Regions from separate parts of the Rahnella sp. ChDrAdgB13 genome, predicted to be linked through region 1. Evidence: predicted binding sites of a transcription regulator. Region 1 holds the regulator's gene; the other holds the start of a gene.

Region 1 (4,181 bases):
ACGATGGTCTATGACCCAACGGGTAGCCTGACCTATAAACTGGTTTCGGACCAGGTAAAATACTACGCCGCCGATCAGGTGACATGGTTTACCAACCCGGTCGCGACCATGTTTGACAAGAATAAAACACCAACCTGGGTGCTGCGTTCTGATAAAGCCAAGTTGACTCAGGATAAGATGCTTTATCTTTACGGGCATGTGCAGGCTGATAGCCTGACGCCTGAGACATCACAGCTTCAAAGAATCAAAACGGATAATGCCCGGGTTAACCTGACGACACAGGACGTTGCCTCAGACGATGAAGTAACGCTTTATGGCACAGGTTTTACATCTAACGGCATGAAAATGCGCGGTAATCTGCGTGATAAGACAGCACAGCTGATCGAAAAGGTAACGACCTCTTATGAAATTCAAAGCAAAAAATAAAATCCGTGATCTCCTGATCGTCAGCTCGTTGTTAGCCGTGAGCATTCCGGCGTTCGCCTTAAAAGATGACACAACGAAACCGATCACCATTGATTCCGCCAATCAGGCGCTGGATGTGAACACCAACACGGCCACCTTCACCGGTAACGTCGTAGTCAATCAAGGCACTATTCAGGTGAAAGCCGATAAAGTTGTCGTGATCCGTCCTCAGGGCGTATCCGGCAAAGAAGTGGTGGAAGGTTACGGCAATCCGGTGACGTTTTACCAGATGCAGGACAACGGCAAGCCGGTAAAAGGCCATGCGCAGAAAGTCCGCTATGAAGTGGAAAACGATCTCGTGACCCTGACCGGTAACGCATACCTCGAACAGCTCGACAGCAACGTGAAAGGCGACCGTATTACCTATCTGGTGCAGAAACAGCAAATGGAAGCCTTCAGTGATAAAGGCAACCGCGTGACGACCGTTCTGGTTCCTTCGCAGCTGCAACAAAAAACGCCTGCCGCGGGCGGCCAGCCGACCCAAAAGAGTAACTGATATTTTATGGCAAAATTAATCGCAGAGAATCTGGCAAAAGCCTACAAAGGCCGCAAGGTTGTAGAAGATGTCAGCCTGATGGTGAACTCCGGCGAAATCGTCGGATTGCTGGGGCCAAACGGTGCGGGTAAAACCACCACCTTCTACATGGTCGTCGGGATTGTGCAACGTGATGCGGGCCGTATCATCGTTGACGATGAAGACATCAGCCTTTTGCCATTGCATACCCGCGCCCGTCGCGGCATTGGCTATCTTCCGCAGGAAGCCTCCATCTTCCGTCGTCTCAGCGTGTTTGATAACCTGATGGCCGTACTGCAGATCCGCGATGATCTGAACAAAGAACAGCGTAACGATCGCGCTAATGAACTGATGGAAGAGTTCCATATTTCTCATTTGCGCGATAACCTCGGTCAGTCCTTGTCCGGTGGTGAACGTCGCCGTGTTGAGATTGCCCGCGCACTGGCAGCGAATCCCAAGTTTATCCTGCTGGATGAACCTTTCGCCGGCGTTGACCCGATTTCCGTCATCGACATCAAAAAAATCATTGAGCATTTGCGTGACAGCGGCCTCGGCGTACTGATCACTGACCACAACGTTCGCGAAACGCTCGACGTTTGTGAGCGTGCCTATATCGTCAGTCAGGGGAAATTGATCGCCCACGGCACGCCAGCCGACATTCTTGCTGATGAACAGGTTAAACGCGTTTATCTTGGTGAAGAATTCCGTCTGTGATCTGTGCCGCCGGAACCGTGCCCGTTTCGACGTAAAGTCTGACGGGAGGTCTCTGACAGAAGTTACTCAGTTTGTAATCAACGGAAATAAAACCAAGATATGAAGCAAGGTTTGCAACTAAGACTCAGCCAACAACTGGCAATGACTCCTCAGTTACAACAGGCCATCCGCCTGTTGCAACTGTCCACGCTTGAGCTCCAACAGGAGATCCAACTCGCGCTGGAGAGCAACCCTCTGCTGGAACAAACCGACCTTCATGATGAAATCGATTCGGTAGAAGCCACCGACAACGAAGCGTTAGATACCCGCGAAGCGCTCGAGCAGAAAGACATGCCCGAAGAGTTGCCGCTGGACGCCACCTGGGACGAGATTTATACCGCGGGCACGCCTTCCGGCACCGGCAACGATTACAGCGACGACGAGCTGCCAATTTATCAGGGTGAAACCACGCAGACGCTTCAGGATTACCTGATGTGGCAGGTGGAACTGACGCCGTTTTCCGACACCGATGCCGCGATTGCCACGTCCATTGTCGACGCGGTAGACGATACCGGTTATCTGACCGTTTCCCTTGACGACATCCTCGAAAGTATCGGTGACGACAACGTCAGCATGGACGAAGTGGAAGCCGTTTTAAAACGTGTGCAGCGTTTTGATCCGGTTGGTGTGGCGGCGCGTGACCTGCGTGATTGCCTGCTGATCCAGCTTTCACAGTACGCCACAGATACGCCTTTCATCACCGAAGCGCGCCTGATTATCAGCGAACATCTGGATTTGCTGGCGAACCATGATTTCCGCGCACTTATGCGTTCAACCCGGCTAAAAGAAGATACACTGAAAGGAGCGATGCTTCTGATTCAGTCTCTTGATCCGCGTCCGGGACAATCGATCAACACCGGTGAATCCGAGTACGTGATCCCCGATGTGCTGGTGCGAAAAGTGTCAGGTGTCTGGACGGTAGAACTGAATTCCGACAGCATTCCGCGTCTTAAGATTAACCAGCAGTACGCCGCGATGGGCAATTCCGCGCGCAGCGACAGCGACGGGCAATTTATCCGCAGCAACCTGCAGGAAGCCAAGTGGTTAATCAAAAGCCTGGAAAGCCGTAATGACACGCTGTTGAAAGTCACGCGCTGTATCGTTGAGCAGCAGCAGGCGTTCTTTGAACTGGGTGAAGAATTTATGAAGCCTATGGTGCTGGCCGATATCGCCAGCGCCGTAGAAATGCACGAATCGACGATTTCACGCGTGACGACGCAGAAGTTTCTGCACAGCCCGCGTGGAATTTTCGAACTGAAGTATTTCTTTTCCAGCCATGTCAGTACAGACAGCGGCGGCGAGGCATCGTCAACCGCGATCCGGGCGCTGGTGAAGAAATTAATCGCAGCGGAGAATCCTGTAAAACCGCTCAGTGACAGTAAGTTAGCCACCCTCCTTTCCGATCAGGGAATTATGGTGGCACGACGAACCGTCGCCAAATACCGAGAGTCTTTGTCCATCCCGCCCTCAAACCAACGTAAACAGTTAGTTTGACCTCAACAGAGAAGGAAGACATTATGCAGCTCAACATTACCGGACATCACATTGAGATCACGGATCCCCTGAGAGAATTCATCACGTCGAAGCTGGCTAAGCTTGAACAGTATTTCGACCGGATAAATCAGGTGTATGTGGTGTTGAGCGTTGAAAAGGTGCAGAAAGTAGCGGAAGCCACTTTGCATGTGAACGGAGGCGAGTTGCATGCCACCTCGGAGCATCAGGATATGTACGCGGCAATTGACGGCCTGGTTGATAAACTGGCTCGTCAGTTGAACAAGCACAAAGACAAACTGAAACAGCACTGACATTCATGTAGCCAACCCTGTGCTACAAACCTTCGGGCATCGGCTTGTGACCTTCGGGAAACGAGCCGATATAGCTTTAAGGGTGAAACAGCGCCAAAGTGAAGATGACATGATTAACGATACTGCAATGCAATTAACGTCGGTGCTTAATGCCGAATGCACCAAAAGCGGCGTTCATTGCGCCAGCAAAAAACGCGCACTGGAAATCATCAGTGAGCTGGCGGCCAAACAGCTAAATTTATCACCGCAGGTGATTTTTGACGCCATTTTGACCCGTGAACGCATGGGCAGCACCGGGATCGGTGCCGGGATCGCTATTCCGCACGGAAAGCTGGAAGAAGACACTTTACGTGCCGTCGGGGTGTTCATTCAGCTTGAACAGCCGATCGCTTTTGACGCTATCGATAATCAGCCTGTGGATTTGCTTTTTGCCTTGCTGGTTCCGGCAGATCAATGTAAAACCCATTTACATACCTTGTCTTTAGTCGCCAAAAAGCTGGCGGATAAAGGGGTGTGTCGTCGTCTGCGCGGAGCGCAAAGTGACGAAGAACTGTTCCAGATAATGACTGAAAACGAATAAATTACTGATTCCCGGTTGCGCGCCGGGAAAATGAATTCTGAACACTGAATGCCAGGGGAGTGAC
Region 2 (4,181 bases), on a different contig from region 1:
TACGGTGCAGGAAGGCGTGATCCGCCAAAGACCGGTCGAGTAAATCCGCTATTACGCAAAATCAGACATAAAAAAAGGGGCGATAGTGATATCGCCCCTTCTGTTTTTTCATCTTTATTATTTTATACTGCTTAATTAGAGAGTTAGCGCACTACTTTCTCTGAAATCAGCTTACTGGTTGTAAGCATTCTCGCCGTGGCTGTTCACGTCCAGACCTTCACGTTCCTGCTCTTCAGGAACACGCAGACCTACAATCATGTCAGCCACTTTGTAACCGATGAAGGCCACAACGCCAGACCAGACCAGCGTAACGCAGACGCTGAAGAACTGAACCCAGACCTGATGGCCCATGGTGACGCCTTCTGCATAACCCACACCGCCCAGAGAGCTGGAAGTGAATACGCCAGTCAGCAGACAACCTACGATACCGCACACGCCGTGGACACCGAAAACGTCACAGGTATCGTCCACACGCAGCCATTTTTTCAGGGTAACCACACCCCAGAGACCGGTAATGCCACCTACCAGACCGATAATCAGAGCACCGCCCACGCCAACAGTACCGCACGCCGGGGTGATAGCAACCAGACCTGCGATAGCACCGGAGCTTGCGCCCAGCAGAGAAGGCTTACCGCGAACCATCCACTCAACCAGCGTCCAGGACAGGATTGCACCTGCGGTCGCAATAACGGTGTTGAGGAATGCCAGGGCTGCAATGGAGCTCGCCGCGCTTGCCGAACCGGCGTTGAAGCCGAACCAGCCCACGTACAGGATTGAAGCGCCGGTGAAGACCATCGGCAGGTTGTGTGGTTTGAACGCTTCTTTACCAAAGCCTGCGCGTTTGCCCAGCAGATATGCACCCACCAGACCTGCGATAGCAGCGTTGATGTGAACAACCGTACCACCCGCGAAGTCCAGCGCGCCATCAGCCGCCAGGAAGCCGCCCGCCCACACCATGTGAGCCATCGGGATGTAAGAGAAGGTCAGCCAGATCACAGTGAAAATCAGCACCGCAGAGAAACGAACACGTTCAGCGATACCGCCCACAATCAGCGCTACAGTGATGCAGGCGAAAGAGCATTGGAACGCAACGTGAATCATCTGGGAGAAGGTGCCCGTGACTGAATCCAGGCCGATGCCTTTCATCATCACATTGCTGAAGCCGCCGAAGAAGGCGTTACCTTCACTGAATGCGAGGCTGTAGCCATAAAGGATCCACAGAACACAAACCAGCGCGAAGGTCACGATAACCTGAGTCAGCATGGACAGAACGTTCTTAGAACGCAGTAAGCCGCCGTAGAACAATGCCACGCCAGGTACAGTCATAAACAGTACCAAGGCAGTACAGATCATCATAAATGCGTTGTCAGCACCGTTTGCGGCTGCCGGTGCTGCTGCCATGGCAAGCGAAGGCAGCAATGCAACCGCGCCAAGCCCCATCATGGATAAAAGTTTTTTCATTATTAACCCACCCCTGTTTCTCAAAACTGTTTTTTCTAACCTGATTTATATCAAAGCGATTTATATCAGAGATAAAGGCCTGAAATTACAGTGCTGCTTCGTCAGTTTCACCCGTACGGATACGGATGACGCGTTGCAATTCTGCAACGAAAATTTTGCCATCACCGATCTTGCCGGTGTAGGCCGCTTTGCTAATCACGTCGATCACTTCATCGAGCTGATCGTCAGCGATAGCAATGTCGATTTTTACTTTTGGCAGGAAGTTCACGCTGTATTCCGCACCGCGGTACAACTCAGCGTGACCTTTCTGACGGCCGAAACCTTTAACTTCCGTTACGGTCAGCCCCTGAATTCCAACAGCAGACAGTGCTTCACGCACGTCTTCCAGCTTAAAAGGTTTGATCACCACAGTAACCAGCTTCATATTGCCACTCCTCGAATTAAGGGCTTGCCGCGAGAAACCTCGCGCCCGATACGGAATGGTTAAAGCAAAGGGTGTGCCAGAGTTGAAATCACGCAAATATTCATGCGATTCCCGCGTAATACGGCATTTTCAGATTATTAGTGACCCGGCGCACAGTTGTAAGGCCATATTCAGCCTGACCCCATACGCACCATTTAAGTGCCTGTCGCTGCCTTTTAGTGCAGAGAAAGTCAGCGGAACGTTTTGGCTGCATGAATCAGGTGCGTAAGACGCGAAAAGAAGGGATTAAAAGAACAGGAAGAAATGAACTGGCGCAGCAATCAGGCTGCGCCAGCTGAAAGATTATACGTTTTCTGTTGCTGAAATAATCGTACCGGTGGACGCCAGCTCCTGCCCTGCGAGCTGCAACTGATACATCTGATAATAACGGCCTTTTTCTGCCAGAAGCTGAAAATGGTTACCTTGTTCAACCGCCTGACCCCGATGCAATACCAAAATATTATCGGCATCGACAATCGTTGAAAGACGGTGGGCGATCACCACCAGAGTGGTTTGCTGACGGATAGCCCGCAACGCACGCTGAATTGCCTGCTCGGTCCCGGAATCAATATTGGCCGTTGCCTCGTCAAGGATCAGAATCTCAGGCGCCTGCACCAAAACGCGCGCCATCGCCAGCAACTGTTTCTGGCCCACGGAAAGATTATTCCCCTGTTCACCCAGACGCGTATTCAGCCCTTCCGGCATTTCACGCACCAGCGGCGAAAGCTGCACGATGTCCAGCGCGTGCCAGACCTGAGCTTCATCAATATCCCGCCCCAATGTCACATTGGCGAACACCGATTCCGCCAGCACCACCGGATCCTGCTGAACCATTGCGATACCTTTACGCAAGCTGGTATGCGACAGGTCAGCAAGATTGCGTCCGTCCACGCGGATTTCACCTTTATTGAGGGGGTAATATCCCATCAGCAGATTCGCCAGCGTACTTTTGCCACTACCCGTATGCCCGACCAGCGCTACAAACCCGCGCGACGGAACGTGCAGGGAGATATTTTCCAGTACCCATTTGTCGGGCTGATAAGCGAAGCTGACGTCCCTGACTTCAATTTCTCCGCTGGTGAGTAATTTGTCGTCCGGACCGTATTGTTGCTGGGTTCTGTCCATCAAATCGAAAATACGCTCACCGGCAACAACCGCCTGCTGCAAAATAGATTGCTGCGAAGTCAGTTCGATCAGCGGTTCGTTGAGGCGCCCGAGATAGTTAATGAAGGCATACAACACGCCCACACCAATTGAGCCTTCGGCACTGAATCCGAAAAGCAGCAACAAACCGCACAGAATCAGCGATGAAAACAGGCTGAGCAATGGACGCAGCAGAAAACCTTCCAGCCTCAGCGTTTGCATACGCGCCATGTAGTGCGACTGGCTGGCGCGCGTGAGGCGTTCGCCGAATCTTTTCTGCTGACGAAATTGCTGGATGACGTTCATGCCATTAATGACTTCGTTAAACCCGTCATTAATGTCCGCCAGATAAGCGCGCACCTTGCGGACAACCGGCGTGCTGTAGACCTGATACAGCCCCATCACGACAAATACTGCCGGGAAAATGCAAATAGCCACGGAAGCCAGCCGCCAGTCCAGGCTGAACATCGCGATCAACATTGCGCCAATCAGGGCGATGCTGCGCAACACTGTCGACACCACGGTCACGTATAAATCGCGGATCACTTCGGTATCATTGGTCACACGGGAAATAAGCTGCCCGACCGGCTGGGTATCGAACGCACTGAGCGGCTGCCGGAGTGCGGCGTCCATAACATCGGTACGTAAACGCTGGACCACACCTACGGCTGCACGGTTAAACAATAACGCCTGAAAATAGTGCAGGCTTGCGGCAAGAAATTGCAGGAAGATAAAGCAAAGTGCCAGCAAGCTGACTTTCCCCCAGGGCAACTCCCCTTTCGCGACATAATGATCAATAAAGAAACTGATCAGAATAGGCCCGGTCACTTCCGCCGCGGCAGCAACCCACAACATTATGACAGCATAGGAAAGTGGCTTGCTGTAAGGTTTTCCGTATTTGAGAAGTCGTTTAAGCGTTGGCCATAACTTCTGAATTTTATTCGTTTTTGGTTCAGCCACGTTGTTCCGTCTCCATTTCCTGCGGCACGTCGTCCAGCGCAGCTTCAAGCTGCTGATAGCGGAACATATCCCGGTACCAGCCGGGCTGCGCAACAAGCTGATCGTGATCGCCACGTTGCGAAATGCTTCCATGGTTGAAGACCAAAATTTCGCT

Evidence for each region. The regulator sigma-54, encoded in region 1, starts transcription at its own class of promoters, with help from an activator protein. The targets are predictions, from matches to a motif close to GTTGGCACANNTTTCGCTNT.
Region 2: a site for sigma-54 is predicted at 1,947-1,966, ahead of glnK (P-II family nitrogen regulator). Genes of this name have one in related genera too.

What each region holds. Positions count from the first base shown of each region.
Region 1 covers NZ_JAEMGT010000035.1:56,544-60,724, reverse strand. Annotated here, with positions in the region: gene lptC (LPS export ABC transporter periplasmic protein LptC) at 1-426, shown strand, start outside; gene lptA (lipopolysaccharide ABC transporter substrate-binding protein LptA) at 404-961, shown strand; gene lptB (LPS export ABC transporter ATP-binding protein) at 968-1,693, shown strand; gene rpoN (RNA polymerase factor sigma-54) at 1,793-3,226, shown strand; gene hpf (ribosome hibernation promoting factor) at 3,250-3,537, shown strand; gene ptsN (PTS IIA-like nitrogen regulatory protein PtsN) at 3,647-4,117, shown strand.
Region 2 covers NZ_JAEMGT010000001.1:115,855-120,035, reverse strand. Annotated here, with positions in the region: gene tesB (acyl-CoA thioesterase II) at 1-43, shown strand, start outside; gene amtB (ammonium transporter AmtB) at 172-1,461, opposite strand; gene glnK (P-II family nitrogen regulator) at 1,547-1,885, opposite strand; gene J8X26_RS00550 (SmdB family multidrug efflux ABC transporter permease/ATP-binding protein) at 2,228-4,027, opposite strand; gene J8X26_RS00545 (SmdA family multidrug ABC transporter permease/ATP-binding protein) at 4,020-4,181, opposite strand, start outside.